One region of the Myceligenerans cantabricum genome, then DNA from elsewhere that is predicted to be linked to it. Evidence: riboswitches for the same ligand, from Rfam matches in the RefSeq annotation. Region 1 holds a riboswitch; the other holds the start of a gene.
What was found. A riboswitch is a leader RNA that binds a small molecule or an ion and turns the genes downstream of it on or off. The one in region 1 is predicted to bind cyclic di-AMP.
Positions count from the first base shown of each region.

Region 1 (6,968 bases):
ACCCCGGGGCCGTCGCCCTCGGTCTCCCGCGCGTCCCCGCCGTCGTGCCCGGCGGAGGTACGGCGCCCGTCGGCGTTCTCGGCCCGGGCGGCGGCGTCGGCCCCGGACCACATGGCGTGCTCCCCCGAGCTCAGCGGGACCACGACGACCGGGCAGTGGGCGTGCGCGGGCAAGGCCGAGGACACCGTGCCGAGCAGCCGTTCGGTGAATCCGCCGCGCCCGCGCGTGCCGACCACGGCGAGCCCGTGGTCCGCGGAGAGCTCGACGAGCACTCCCGCCGCGTCGCCGGTGGCGACCGACGTGGTGACCCGGGCGCCGGCGGCGACGGCACGCTGCTCGGCCTCGTCCAGGACGGCCTTCGCGCCCTCCGCCATGGAGGCGTCGTCGAACGCGGCGTACCCGCCGTCCAGCGAGGCGGCCGTGAAGGAGGGCAGGGTGTAGCTGCTCACGAGGTGCAGGGACCAGCCCACCTTCTCGGCCCAGGCCACCGCCCAGTCGAGCGCATGCATGCTGGCGGCCGATCCGTCGACTCCCACCAGCACGACCTCTGACCGAGTCATCCGCGTCCTCCTCGTCGGCGCGTGCATCGTCGCGGACCCACGCTATCGCAGACGCACGAGAGCCGGGCAGGGACCATGGCCCCTGCCCGGCTCCGCGGGAGGTGTCGGTACCGCGTGGGCGGAAGGATCAGTACCGGATGAAGATCGGGTTGCTCATCCAGATGGTGCGGAACTGGACGGTGTCGCCCGGCTTCGGGGCGTCGATCATGGTGCTGCCGCCGGCGTAGATGCCGACGTGGCCCGGGGCGTAGACGAGGTCGCCGGCCACGGCCTCGGAGGCCGACACCTGCGTGCCGCCGGCCGCCTGGGACGAGGACGAGTGCGGGAGCGAGATGCCCACCTGCGCGTACACGTACGCGGTGAAGCCGGAGCAGTCGAAGCCGCTGGGGGTCGTGCCGCCGGACACGTAGGGCGTTCCCACGTAGCGCGACGCGATCGAGATGATCTCGCTGCCGTTGGCGGATGCCGGGGCGGACGAGGTCTCCGTCGTGGTGGTCGCCGTGGCGGCAGCCTCGCCGGCGGCCTCCTCGGCGGCTGCCGCCGCCGCGGCCTCTTCCGCGGCCTCCTCCTCGGCGGCGAGCTGTGCCTGGTACTCCTCGTTCTCGGAGGCAGGTGTCACGGAGACGACGCCGGACTCGGCGGCCATCTTGGCGTCGCGGGCGACGGTGACGACCGGGGCGGCATCGACGACCGCGCTGGCCTCGCTGCTGAGGGCACCGAGGTCGAGGGCGCTGAGCTTGGTGAGGTCGTCCTTCACGGTCTCGCCGGGCGCGGCCTGCGCGGCCGCGGCGCCGAAGGTCGAGACGAGGATCCCGCCGGCTGCGGCCGCGACGGCGGTGCGTCGGCCGAGCTGGGAGTTCTGCACGAGATCGGTGAGCGGAGTCACGGGACGACGCGCGGAGCGGTGGCGTCCGGCGGCAGTGCGTGCTGTCACGAGTATCTCCAGATCGCCTACGAGGTCAGCTGTCGGGTTCGAGTGGGAGAACACCCGGCCGCGTGTCCCGAAGGCCACGCCGCTTCACCCCAAGGACGCACCCTGGCGCCCAGAATCGGGTCCCCCGCCCCTGTCATACGGATCGTGGGGTCCCCGACCGGTGACAGGGTTCGGCGTCCGCCCGGGGGCTCGTCGACCTTGAGCCGTCGAGCGTGCCGAACCTACCCCAGCGCCGACGGGAATGTCACGCTCCGGCAACGGAAATAGGCCCCACCGACCATTATCGCGACAGATTCCACACATCCGTGACGACGTCGCCCGGTGCCGCGAGCCGCGGCGCACGCCCCGGCGTCAGCCTCGCAGCCGCTCCACCACGTGGTCCACGCACGCCGTGAGGGCCGCGACGTCGTCCGGCTCGACGGCCGGGTACATGCCCACGCGCAGCTGGTTGCGACCCAGCTTGCGGTAGGCGAACACGTCCTGGATCCCGTTCTCTCGCAGGACCGCGATCACCTCGCCGGCATCGACGGTGTCGTCGAGGTCGACGGTGCCCACCACGGTGGAGCGCTCCTGGGGCCGCTCGACGAACGGAGTCGCCCACTCGCGCGACTCGGCCCATCCGTAAAGATTCTGGGCAGACGTCGCGGAGCGCTTCACGGCCCAGTCGAGCCCGCCGTTGCCGAGGATCCAGTCGAGCTGGTCCGCCAGCAGGACCAGCGTCGCGACGGCGGGCGTGTTGAGCGTCTGGTCCTTGCGGGAGTTCTCGACCGCCGCCGTGAGGGAGAGGAACTCCGGGACCCAGCGCCCGCTCGCCTCGATCCGGCCCGCCCGCTCGACGGCCACAGGCGACAGGACGGCGAGCCACAGACCGCCGTCGGCCCCGAAGACCTTCTGCGGCGCGAAGTAGTACGCGTCCGTCTCGGTCAGGTCCACCGGCAGCGCACCCGCGCCCGACGTCGCGTCCGTCAGCAGGAGAGCGCCGTCGCCGGCCCCCGCGACGCGACGGACCGGGGCCATGGCGCCGGTCGACGTCTCGTTGTGCGGTGTGGCGTACGCGTCGACACCCTCGGCGGCGGCGAGGTGGGCGACCGTGCCTGGCTCCGTCTCGATCACCTGCGAGTCCTCGAGGAAGGGGGCGCGCGACGTCGCCTGCGCGAACTTGCCGCCGAACTCGCCGAACACGGCGTGCTGCACGCGGCGCTCCACGAGGCAGAGCGTCGCCACGTCCCAGAACGCCGTGGCCCCGCCGTTGCCGAGCACCACCTCGTACCCGTCGGGCGCGCCGAGCAGGTCGGCCACGCCGCTCCGGATCCGGCCGACCAGGCTCTTGACCGGATCCTTCCGGTGGGAGGTGCCGAGCAGGCTCGGCGTGTCGAGGAGGCGACGCACCTGCTCCTCGCGCACCTTGGAAGGACCGGAGCCGAACCTGCCGTCGGCGGGAAGCAGGTCGGTGGGGATCGTCGTGGCCATCTCTGAACTGTAGTTCGGGACGCCGACACGACCACGGGGTGTTCCACGTTCACGGATAGGCTTGGTCCGGGGCTGAGGCAGAGAACATGGAGTTGACGTGACCGATCTGATCGACACCACCGAGATGTACCTCAAGACGATCTACGAGCTGGACGAGGAAGGCATCACACCGCTGCGCGCGCGCATCGCGGAACGACTCGGGCACTCCGGGCCCACGGTGTCGCAGACGGTCGCACGCATGGAACGTGACGGCCTCGTCGTCGTCACCGGTGACCGGCACCTGGAGCTCACCGAGTCCGGGCACGACAAGGCGATGCGCGTGATGCGCAAGCACCGCCTGGCCGAGCGCCTCCTCACGGACGTCATCAAGCTCGACTGGGAGCACGTGCACGTCGAGGCGTGCCGGTGGGAGCACGTGATGAGCGAGCTCGTCGAGGAGCGCCTGATCGGCCTGCTCGACCATCCCCACGCCGACCCGTACGGCAACCCGATCCCCGGGCTCGCCGAGCTGGGCGAGAACTTCTCCGAGCCGCCGTACCTCGAGGGCGTGGCGGCCCTGCCCACCCTGTTCGAGTCGGCGGCGAAGAAGGGGGAGCCGGGGCCGTCGTCGGCCACGCTGGCGCGGATCGCCGAGCCGCTGCAGGTCGACGTCGAGCTGCTCGCCCGCCTGTCCGACGCCCGTATCCTCCCGGGCGCACGGGTCACGCTGGCGTTCGCGGACGGTATCTACACCGTCGGCGCCGAGGGCGCGGAGACCGTGCTCGATCTCCCGGAAGACCTCGCAAAACACCTTTTCGCGGCCGTATAACAAGTTTCCTGGACGACGACGGCGCGAGCGCGATACGGTCCGCACTCGCGCCGTCGCCATGCTCCGAAGAGGATGTGAACGTGCACATCAACCGGACCTATCGAAATGAAACGACCACTCCATGTTTTGTGGTGAAAACTTTCGATAGTGAACCCTGGTCGCTATTGTCCGTTCGGAGCAGCATCGGTAACGTTGCGATAACGACCCGCCCCCCGGAAGACCGGGTCGAGCACAGGAGGGCCCTGCGTTCAGCAGGGCCCGCGTCTGTCCCCCAGACGGGCGGCCGCTACGAGGAAACTCTGAGAGGCCAACAACTGAACATGTCCATCACCGATCACCTCGCCTACGGGTTCATCACTCCCGTTCTCGCGTTCCTGCTGTCGTGCACGGGTTGCGCCGTAGGCCTGTCCTGCACCTCCCGTTCTCGGGCCGCCTCCGGCTTCGCCCGTGCCTCGTGGCTGATCCTCGGTGCCGTCGCCATCGGCGGGACCGGCATCTGGGTCATGCACTTCGTCGCCATGCTGGGCTTCGCCCCGCAGGGCGTGTCCGTCCGTTACGACGTCCCGCTCACGCTGCTCAGCGCCGGTGTGGCGATCGTCGTCGTCGGCGTCGGGCTCTTCATCAACCAGATCGGCGGGCAACGGCTGCCCGGCATGCTGATCGGCGGGTTCCTGGCCGGCGCCGGCGTGGCCACCATGCACTACATGGGCATGGCGGCCATGAAGATGAACGCCACGATGTCGTTCGACGGCACCTACGTCGTCGCGTCCGTGATCATCGCGATCGTCGCCGCCACGGCGGCGCTGTGGTGCACCACGCACATCCGCGGCGCCATCGCGACCATCATCGCGACCGTGGTCATGGGCGTGGCCGTGACCGGCATGCACTACACCGGGATGATGGGTGTGCGCGTGTCCGGCTCCACGGACGTGGTCCCCGAAGGCGTCTCCACCGGCGAGCTGCTGGTCCCGCTCGTCATGGCCGTGTCCGTGGTGACGCTCCTGCTGGTGCTCGTCGTCGGTCTCTGGCCCACGGAGTCGGAGCTCCGGGCACAGGTCGAGTTCGAGAAGCGCCTGAAGGAGAGCCAGGAGCGGGAGAGCACCCGCTCCAGCGGCGCACCGAGCCTGTCGGCCACGGCCGAGGCACTCCGCGCCGGCCACACCACCGCGGGCGCGCACGCGGCCTACCACCGGGAGGACTCCGGACAGGGAAACGACCCCGACGACACGTCCAAGCTCCGCCCACGCTCGATGCAGTTCCGCTAGCCGCACGGCGGTCCACGGCGGACGGCCCCGGCCCACCCGTCAGGACCCGGACGTGCGGACGCACGGCAAGCACCATCTCCCCCCAGAGAAGCGACGCCCCCGGGCGCCGCACGAAGAGGTCGACGACTCATGGCACGACGCCCCAAGCCCCCGGACGAGGCGTCCGCGGACGCACCGCACACCGCTGCCCGCCTGCTCACGCCGATCCTGACCCTCGCCACAGCGCTGGCACTGTCCGCCTGCTCCGTCACGCTCAACCCGGGACCGGGCGAGGCGGCGTTCGGAACGGGCGAGCCACAGCTCGGCGAGGCCTCCGCCCCGGTACGGAACGCGGTCGCGGCAAGCAGCGAGCCCGGCGTGAAGAACCGGACTCCGCCCGACAGCCGCGACGACGCGTCGGTGGTCGGCGTGGAGACCGAGAGCGGCACCATCGACGTCCGGCCCGCCCCGGAGCCGTCGCCGGACGAGGAGGACGGTGACGGCGGTTCGACGCCCGGCCAGGGCGACGACGCCGACGACACCGGGGACGGCGGGGCAGGCGGCGACGACGACGGCGGCGACGGCGGGTCGGGCGGCGACACCGGGGCGGAGCCCGACCTCAGCGAGGCCGTGCAGTACGCCCAGGTGCTCGAGGACGAGGTGAACCAGCGCCGCGAGGAGAACGGCCTCGCGGCGCTGGTCCACGACGACTGCGCCTACGACGTCGCGCTCGAACGGGCCGAGGCGATCCGGGGGCAGGAGCTCGCACACGCTCCCCTGGAGCCGATCTTCGATCGCTGCCCGACCTCGACGGTCGGGGAGAACCTGGCCCGGGGCGGCTGGAGCCCGGCCGAGGCCGCGGACGGCTGGATGAACTCCGAGGGGCACCGCGCGAACATCCTCAACGCGGGCTTCACCCGCGGCGCCATCGCGTGCATCAGCGAGGACTCGTCCTACGGGCCGCAGATGACCTGCGCGCACGTCTTCCTGGGCTGACTCTGTTCTCCGGTGCCGCCGGGGCAGCGGGTCGTGGGCCCGCTGCCCCGGCGGCACCGGAGGACAGGAGTCAGATGCCCAGGGCCGTGCCGATCGGGCCCTGGAGGAAGTAGACCAGGAACAGGGCCGCCGTCACCCACAGCAGCGGGTGGACCTGCTTCGCCCTGCCGACCGCGAGCTTGATGACCACGTAGGAGACGACGGCAGCGCCGATGCCCGCCGTGATCGAGTAGGCGAACGGCATGAGGATGATCCCGAGGAACGCCGGCACGGCGACCTCGAGGTTCTTCCAGTCGATCCCGGTGATCTGCGCGACCATGAGCAGGCCGACCACCACGAGCGCGGGCGTCGCGGCCTCGTAGGGGATCACCTTGACGACGTCCACGAAGAACATCGACACCAGGAAGCACAGGCCCGTCACGACGGACGCGAGACCGGTCCGCGCGCCGTCACCGACACCGGTCGCCGACTCGATGTAGCTGGTGTTGGACGAGACCGAGCCCGCACCGCCGGCGGCCGCCGCGATCGAGTCCACGATGAGGATCTGCTTGGTCTTCGGCGGGTTGCCCTGCTCGTCGAGCAGCTTCGCCTCCGCGCCGACGGCGACCATCGTGCCCATCGTGTCGAAGAAGTCGGCGATGAGGAGCGTGAACACGAGCAGGAGCGCGGCGACGACGCCGATCTTCTCGAACGAGCCGAACAGCGAGAACTGGCCGAGCAGCGAGAGGTCGGGAAGCCCGAACCAGCTGTCCGGCACGGCGGGCACGTTCAGCCGCCACGCGGTCGGCACGGGCTCGTCGGGCGTGGTGCCACCGGCGCCCACGACGGCCTCGACGACGACGGCGAGCACCGTCGCGGCCACGATGCCGATCAGGATGGCGCCCTTCACCTTGCGCACCATGAGCACGATCGTCAGCAGCAGCCCGACCACGAAGACCAGCAGCGGCCACGACCCC
Region 1 covers NZ_BAAHAJ010000011.1:188,075-195,042, forward strand. The annotation lists gene ACYU96_RS15465 (universal stress protein) at 1-560, opposite strand, end outside; gene ACYU96_RS15470 (C40 family peptidase) at 688-1,494, opposite strand; cyclic di-AMP (ydaO/yuaA leader) riboswitch at 1,494-1,680, opposite strand; gene serC (phosphoserine transaminase) at 1,846-2,964, opposite strand; gene ACYU96_RS15480 (metal-dependent transcriptional regulator) at 3,062-3,772, shown strand; gene ACYU96_RS15485 (MHYT domain-containing protein) at 4,093-5,037, shown strand; gene ACYU96_RS15490 (CAP domain-containing protein) at 5,167-6,012, shown strand; gene ACYU96_RS15495 (NCS2 family permease) at 6,083-6,968, opposite strand, start outside.

Region 2 (6,968 bases), on a different contig from region 1:
CCTGCCAGCCCGAGGACGGCTCGATGCCCGGTGAGCGCATCGACCTCCAGCACGGCGCGGGCCCTTCCCACGGATGGCCCTGCGGGGCGATCGGTCAGGAATCGAGAAGTACGACGACCGGGTTCCCCATAGCCTCGAAGCATCAGAGTTCACACCACCGACAGGAGAGGGAGATGACTGAGAAGACAGCCCGTGCCGAACACCCGACTGATGGCGACACCATGTCGGCGCAGGAGCGTGCGGCCATCAAGGAACGTGCCGCGGAGCTCAAGGCCCAGGGCCGCGCGGGCAAGGCCGCCGAGAAGGCTGCCGCGAACGAGGCGGCTCTGCTGGCGAAGATCGCGGAGATGCCCGAGCCCGACCGCTCCCTCGCCGAGCGGGTGCATGCGATCGTCACCGCGTGCGCCCCGGACCTGGAGCCGAAGCTGTACTACGGCCAGCCCGGCTATGCGAGGAAGGGCAAGGTGCTCTGCTTCTTCCGCAGCGGCCAGGGCGACAAGGAGCGGTACTCGACGTTCGGGTTCAGCGTGCAGGCCGGCCTTGACGACGCCAGCGGTCTCTGGGCGACCTCGTATGCCCTGACCGAGCCGACGGAGGCCGCCTGGACCGAGCTGAAGAAGCTGGTCAGGAAGGCCGCCCAGTGAACGAGCGGACCCGTCACGCAGAATCCTCGCTCGCCCTGAACGTCGTCACCCTCGCGGGCGCCCTTCCCGCATCCAAGGTCTTCTACGCCGCAGTCTTCACCCCGGTGATGACCGAGAACACCAGGTCCGTGGAGGTGGACATGCACGGCACCGGCCGCTTCGAACTGACTCCGCCGACGTCGGTTGGCGCGGGGGCTGAGGGCGCATCATCGGCCTTCCCGGGATACGTCTTGACCTACGCGCTTGCGAGGCCGTCGGAAGTGCAGGCGGTGATGGACGCCGCCGCCCGTGCGGGCGCGCGGGTGCTCAAGCCGGCCAAGAAGGCCCTGTTCGGGTCATTCTCGGGATCCTTCCAGGCGCCCGACGGGGCGGTGTGGAAGGTGGCCGCGGACTCCAGCAAGAACAAGGGAGAGAGCGCAGGATCCCCTCGGCCCACCGAGATCAGCATCATCCTCGGCGTCCAGGACCCCAAAGCCTCCCGAACGTTCTACCAGGCGCTGGGCATGACGACTGATCGCGACTACGCGAACAAGTACATCGACTTCCAACCTCTGCGGGGAGCAGCGCGATTCTGCCTGATGCCGCGGGCTGTCCTCGCCAAGGACGTCGGCATCGACGACCCGGGTGAGGGCACGGGCGGACTGACGCTGGGCCGCCGCACGGAGACCCGGGAGGGCCTGGATCAGCTCATGGCCATCGCCGAGTCCGCCGGCGGCAGCCCCGACGGGCCGGCGGAGCAGGCAGCGGAGGCAAACTCGAGCCACTTCGCGGACCCGGACGGATTCCGCTGGGCGCTGTCGTCCTCACAGTGATCGGAGCGGTCCGTGGTTCCGCACCCACCCGACGTTGCGATGCGCGACGACCAGGGCGAGGCCCGACGGGCACGGCCGGAGCGGGAGTGCGAGTCGGGCTACTTCGACCGCTCGCTCACCGTGTACGGCCAGGAGGGCGAGCCCTGGGGACGCTGCGGGACGGCGGTCCGGCGGGAGCAGTTCATGAACTGCTCGTCGTACTTCTGTCCGCGCTGCCAGCGCGAGCCACGTTCCTGATCCCGGCGGCGCCGTCGCGCCGCCACGCGGTGAGCTGGTCCGCGAGGAACCGGGCGGCACCGCGGGGCCGCCCGCCCGCCACGTGCGGGGTGAGGACGAGGTTCGGGCAGTCCCACAGCGGTGACCCGGCGGGCAGGGGCTCGGTCTCCATGACGTCCAGCGCGGCGCCCGCGAGGCGGCCCGAGCGCAGCGCGTCGATCAGGGCGGCCTCGTCGACGGTCGCGCCCCGGCCCGCGTTGACGAACCGGGCGTGGGCGGGCAGCCGCGCCAGCACACCGGCGTCGAGTGCGTGCCGCGTGCCCGGCGTGGCGGGCAGCAGGGACACGAGGACGTCGGTCGTGGGCAGCAGCCCGGCGAGCCCGTCGGGCCCGACGACGTCGAACCCGGCGCGCACCCCCGCCGAGCCCGCCACCCCGGTCACTCGGGCGCCGAGCGCGGCCAGCATCGGTGCCAGCCGCTCCGCGATGGACCCGAAGCCCCACAGGACGACGTGGGCGTCGGAGAGCGTCCAGTGGGCGTCCGTGCCGGGCGCGGCCTGGGCGGTGGCCATCTCGCGGGCCCAGCGGTGCTCGCGCTGCGCCGCGAGGGCCTCCGGCAGCCGCCGTACGGACGCGAGCACGAGCATCAGGGTGTGCTCGGCGACGGTCGGGTCGTGGAGGGAGCGCCCGGAGGAGATGACGACGTCGTCCCCGAACCCGGCGGCCAGAGCGACGTCCGGCCCGGCCGACAGCGTCTGCACCCAGCGCAGACGGGTGAGTCGCCGTGCGGCGTCGGAGACGGCTCCGGGCGGGTTGGACCAGGTGACGAGGACGTCGGCGTCGGTGTGCTCGTCGGGGACGGGCGCACGCATGTCGTAGCGGACGACCTCGTCGTCGGACACGCGCCGCGCGCCGTCGGCGAGGAACCGCCGGAAGTCGAGATCGAACGCGACGTCGGGCAGGAGGATCTTCACGCGGGGGACTCTAGTGCCCGGACGCAAGTCACCGGGTGCACGGTACGGCTGACCTGGTGGCCGCCCTACCGCGCACCCGGCGAGCCGCCCGGTGCGAGACCGTGCTCAGGCGACCCGGACGAACGTCGGGTTCGACTGCCACATGGTCGTGTAGCGCAGCGGGGTGCCCGGCTGCACGGCCTCGACGATCATGCCGTCGCCGGCGTAGAGGGAGACGTGGCCCTCGGTCCACACGATGTCGCCGGGCTGGGGGTCGGTGACGACGGTACCGGCGTAGCGCAGGTCGCTCGACGTGCGGGGGAGGCTGACGCCCAGCTGGCCGTACACGTAGCTGACGAGGCCGGAGCAGTCCAGGCCCTCGCCGGGGGTGGAGCCGCCGAGCACGTACGGCGTGCCGACGAGCTCCATCGCGAGGTTCACGGCCTGCTGGCCCGTGGTGCTGCCGGTGCTGGTCGAGGTGGACACCGCTTCGACCTCAGCGGCGGCGGCCTCTGCCTCGGCGGCCGCCTGGGCTTCTGCCTCCGCCTCGGCCTGACGCTGGGCCTCGAGCTCCGCCTGGCGCTGGGCCTCGAGCTCGGCCTGGCGCTTCTCCTCGGCGAGGCGCTCGGCCTCGGCCTTGCCCTCCGCGGTCTCGGCGTACGGGGTGACCTTGATGGTGCTGGTCTCGACGGGGGTCTCGGCGTCCTTGGCGACCTTGACGATGTCGACGAGCTCGTCGGCGAGCGCGTTCGGGACCTTGGCGTCGGCCTTGCCGTAGTCGACGGTCTGCTTGGTGCTGTCGGCGGGCGCGGAGTGGGCGCTCGAGGAGAACACCGAGGCGAGCATGCCGCCGGTGACGGCAGCGATGGCGCCGGTCCTGGCGGCGGCCTCGCTCACGCCGGTCAGGGGGGTGACGGCGGGGCGGTCGGCGCGGTGCCGGCCTCGGCCGGACTGGCGGTTGGTCTCAGACGTGATCGTAGACACGGCTATCTCCTCCTACGCCTGCGAGGTGAGCTGTCGGGTTCGGATGGGAGATGAGATCACCCGGCCTCCGAAGAGGCTTCACCCCAAGGGCCGTCGGCCCGTCCTGCCTGGTTCCCCCGTCCCCGCCATATCTTCGCTGGTCGGATCCGGTGGCGGGGCTCGGCGGCCGGGTCCGGGCCGCGATCTGGGTATCGCGGCCGTGGATGACAGTACAGACGATCTCGTCGGATGTCACGAATTGGTCACGCGAATGTTTTCGTCTGCATTTCGGGCGTGTCGGAAAGGGGGTGTCATCGCTGGTCGTGAGCCTATGGTGGGGGTATGCCGCTCTCCGACGTCGAGCCCCGTGTGGATTCCCCGGACACCGTCGTCCAGCTCATGGAATATCTCGACTACTACCGCGGGACCGTCGAGCGCAAGCTCCGAGGCCTGCGGCCCGAGCGGCTGCACGAGCGACCTCTTTCGTCCGGATGGTCCCCGCTGGAGCTGCTGGTCCATCTGGTGCACATGGAGCGGCGCTGGTTCGTGTGGGGGTTCTTGGCGGATCAGGTGATCGAACCGTGGGGAGACAACGCCGACGGGGACCCGTGCGGCCGCTGGACGGTCCCGGACGGCACGGGTCTCGACGACTGGCTGCCCCGCCTGCACGCCGGCGGTGTCCGCACCCGGGAGATCCTGACCGGCCGCGACCTGGCGGAGCGCGGCGCGGTCGGGGGGCGGTTCGGCCCGGACGAGACGCCGCCCACGCTGCTGTGGATCGGCTTCCACGTCCTCCAGGAGTACGCGCGCCACGCCGGCCACCTGGACGCCGCCCGCGAGCTGATCGACGGCGCTACGGGCGAGTGACCGGTCTTGGCGGCGGGAACCGGCGCGGTCGGTCCTTTCGTGAGTGATCGGCTGTTCGACGTGCCGATCGTTCAAGAAAGGACCGACCGCGCGGGTCCCGTCAGCGGCGGGGGGAGAGGTCGATCCGGTCGTCCGCCAGGGCGGCCGGGACCGGGCGGTGCGTCGCGAGGACGACGGCGGTCCCGGTGGCGCGGGCATGCTGCGCGAGGAGGCGCAGGACGCCGTCGGCGGCCTCCGCGTCGAGGTGCTCGGCCGGCTCGTCGACGAGCAGCACGTCCACCGGCGCCAGCAGCGCCCGGGCGAGCAGGAGCCGGCGCCGCTCGCCGCCCGACACGTTCGCCGCGTCGGTCCCGAGCATCGTGCCCAGCCCGTCCGGCAGCCCGTCGAGCCAGGGCCCGAGCCCCACGGCGCCGAGCGCGGCGCGCGCGTCCGCCTCGCCGACGTCACCGCGCGCCACCCGGAGGTTCTCCAGCACGGTGGTCCCGAACACGTGACCGTCCTCGGCGACAAAAAGTGTGCCAAGCGCTGGCGCCTCGTCCGCGGTGCCACGTCTCACGTCCACGTGTCCTGGCCCGGTCTCGGGGAGGAGGCCCGCCGCGCGCATGAGGAGCGTCGTCTTCCCCGAGCCCGACGGCCCGGTGACCACGGTCACCGTTCCCGGCCGCAGGTCCAGTGCCACGCCCGGCAGGTCCGGGCGGTCCTCCCCGACGCGTTCGTCCGAGCCCGCGTCCAGCAGCCCGAGCAGCCGGCGGGCCGCCTCGCGCGACCGGTGCCACTGCACGGCCGCCGCCGGAAGCCCCGCGGTCGCCTCGAACACGGCGAGCGGCGTGAGCACCACGACGCTCAGCTCCTCCGGCGTCAGCCGGCCCGCCACCAGCGCGGGGATACCGAGCGCCAGGGCCGCGAGCACGGCCAGCCCCTGCGCCAGCGCGCCGAGACCGGCCGACAGTCCGGAGACCCGCGCACCGGCGTCGTGCACGGCGTCGAGTGCGCGGTCGGCGGCGCGCAGGTCGTCGGTCCGTGCCCGGAACCGCCCCGCCACGCGGAGCTGTGGCCCGTCCTCCAGCAGCTCCAGCGCCAGCCCGCTCACCCGTCCGCGCGCCGCCGCGCCGTCGGCCTCGACGCGTGCGGCCGCCCGTGCGGCCAGCCACGGCACGACGACCCCCGCCAGCAGCAGGCACACCGCCAGCGCGAGGCCCGCCTCCGGCAGGAACGCGCCGACCAGGATCACCGAGCCGAGCCCGGTCACGACGGCGACCCCCGCCGGGACCACGGCGCGCACGACCACGTCGCCCACGGCGTCGACGTCCGCGCCCAGCCGGGCGAGCAGGTCGCCCCTGCGCACCGACGGCGTCCCCGGCGCGGCGGCGAGGCCGGCGTAGACGCGGGCCCGGAGCGCCGCCATCCCGCGCAGGGCGACGTCGTGCGAGGCGAGCCGCTCCAGGTAGCGCAGCACCCCGCGGCCGATCCCGAACGCGCGCACCGCCACCACCGCGACCGACAGCGTGAGCACCGGCGGCATCTGCGACGCCCGGGCGATCAGCCACGCCGCGACGGCCGCCAGCCCGATCGCGCACACCAGCGTCAGCGTGCCGAACGCGACGGCGGCCACGACACGACCAGGCCGGACCTCCAGCAGCGGCAGGATCCGCCGCAACGGGTCCCGCGGCTTCCGGTGCACGTCTCCGGGCGGCTGCGGCCGGGGAAAGCGGGTCGGCAGCGTGGCGCTCATCGGGCGGCTCCGTGGTCCGAGTCGGAGGTGGTCGTGGCCTGGGGGCCGACGCCGGACAGCGGGCGGGCCGCGACGTCGACGACCTCGTCGGCGATCGCCAGCAGCGACTCGCGGTGCGCGACGACGAGCACCGTGCGGCCCTCGCGGCGCCAGGCGCGCACGGTGTCGAGGACCTGACCCTCGGACCGGGCGTCCAGGTGGGCGGTCGGCTCGTCCAGGATGACGAGGGGACGGGCGGCGCCGTCGTCCAGCAGGGCGGCGGTGAGCGCGACGCGCTGGCGCTGCCCCACGCTCAGGCCCGCGCCGCCGAGCCCGAGGCGGGTGTCCCACCCGTCCGGCAGCCCGCGGACGACCTCGTCGAGCCCGGTCTTCCGGGCCGCGCCGGCGACCCGGACCGTGCGCTGCGGGGGAGCGGACGCACCGCCCGCCGGCCGCTCGACGCCCGGCTCGGCGTGCAGGATGTCGCGGATCGTGCCCGGCGGGACCGCGGGGCGCTGCGGCACCCAGGTGACGTGCCGCCACCAGGTCTCGAGGCCGAGCTCGCGGAGCGGCACGGTCGTCGCTCCTGGTCCCGGCGTCTCCACGAGCACCCGGCCGGAGTCCGGCTCGACGAGCCCGAGCACCACCAGCACCGTTGTCGACTTCCCGGACCCGCTCGGCCCGCGCAGGGCGACGATCCGCCCGCCGCCGGGTCTCCCTGTCCCGAGCGGGATCCGTGCCGAGAGCCGGGCGGGCGCGAGCACGTCCCGGTCGCCGGCCCGCACGGACACGCCGTCGAGCAC
Region 2 covers NZ_BAAHAJ010000001.1:154,347-161,314, forward strand. The annotation lists gene ACYU96_RS00725 (DUF1801 domain-containing protein) at 174-644, shown strand; gene ACYU96_RS00730 (VOC family protein) at 752-1,456, shown strand; partial or broken gene ACYU96_RS00735 (DNA-formamidopyrimidine glycosylase) at 1,550-1,693, shown strand; gene ACYU96_RS00740 (NAD(P)-dependent oxidoreductase) at 1,638-2,645, opposite strand; gene ACYU96_RS00745 (C40 family peptidase) at 2,751-3,608, opposite strand; cyclic di-AMP (ydaO/yuaA leader) riboswitch at 3,609-3,770, opposite strand; gene ACYU96_RS00750 (mycothiol transferase) at 3,930-4,454, shown strand; gene ACYU96_RS00755 (amino acid ABC transporter ATP-binding/permease protein) at 4,555-6,186, opposite strand; gene cydD (thiol reductant ABC exporter subunit CydD) at 6,183-6,968, opposite strand, start outside.
Region 2: another riboswitch for cyclic di-AMP. It lies ahead of ACYU96_RS00745 (C40 family peptidase); the one in region 1 lies ahead of ACYU96_RS15470 (C40 family peptidase).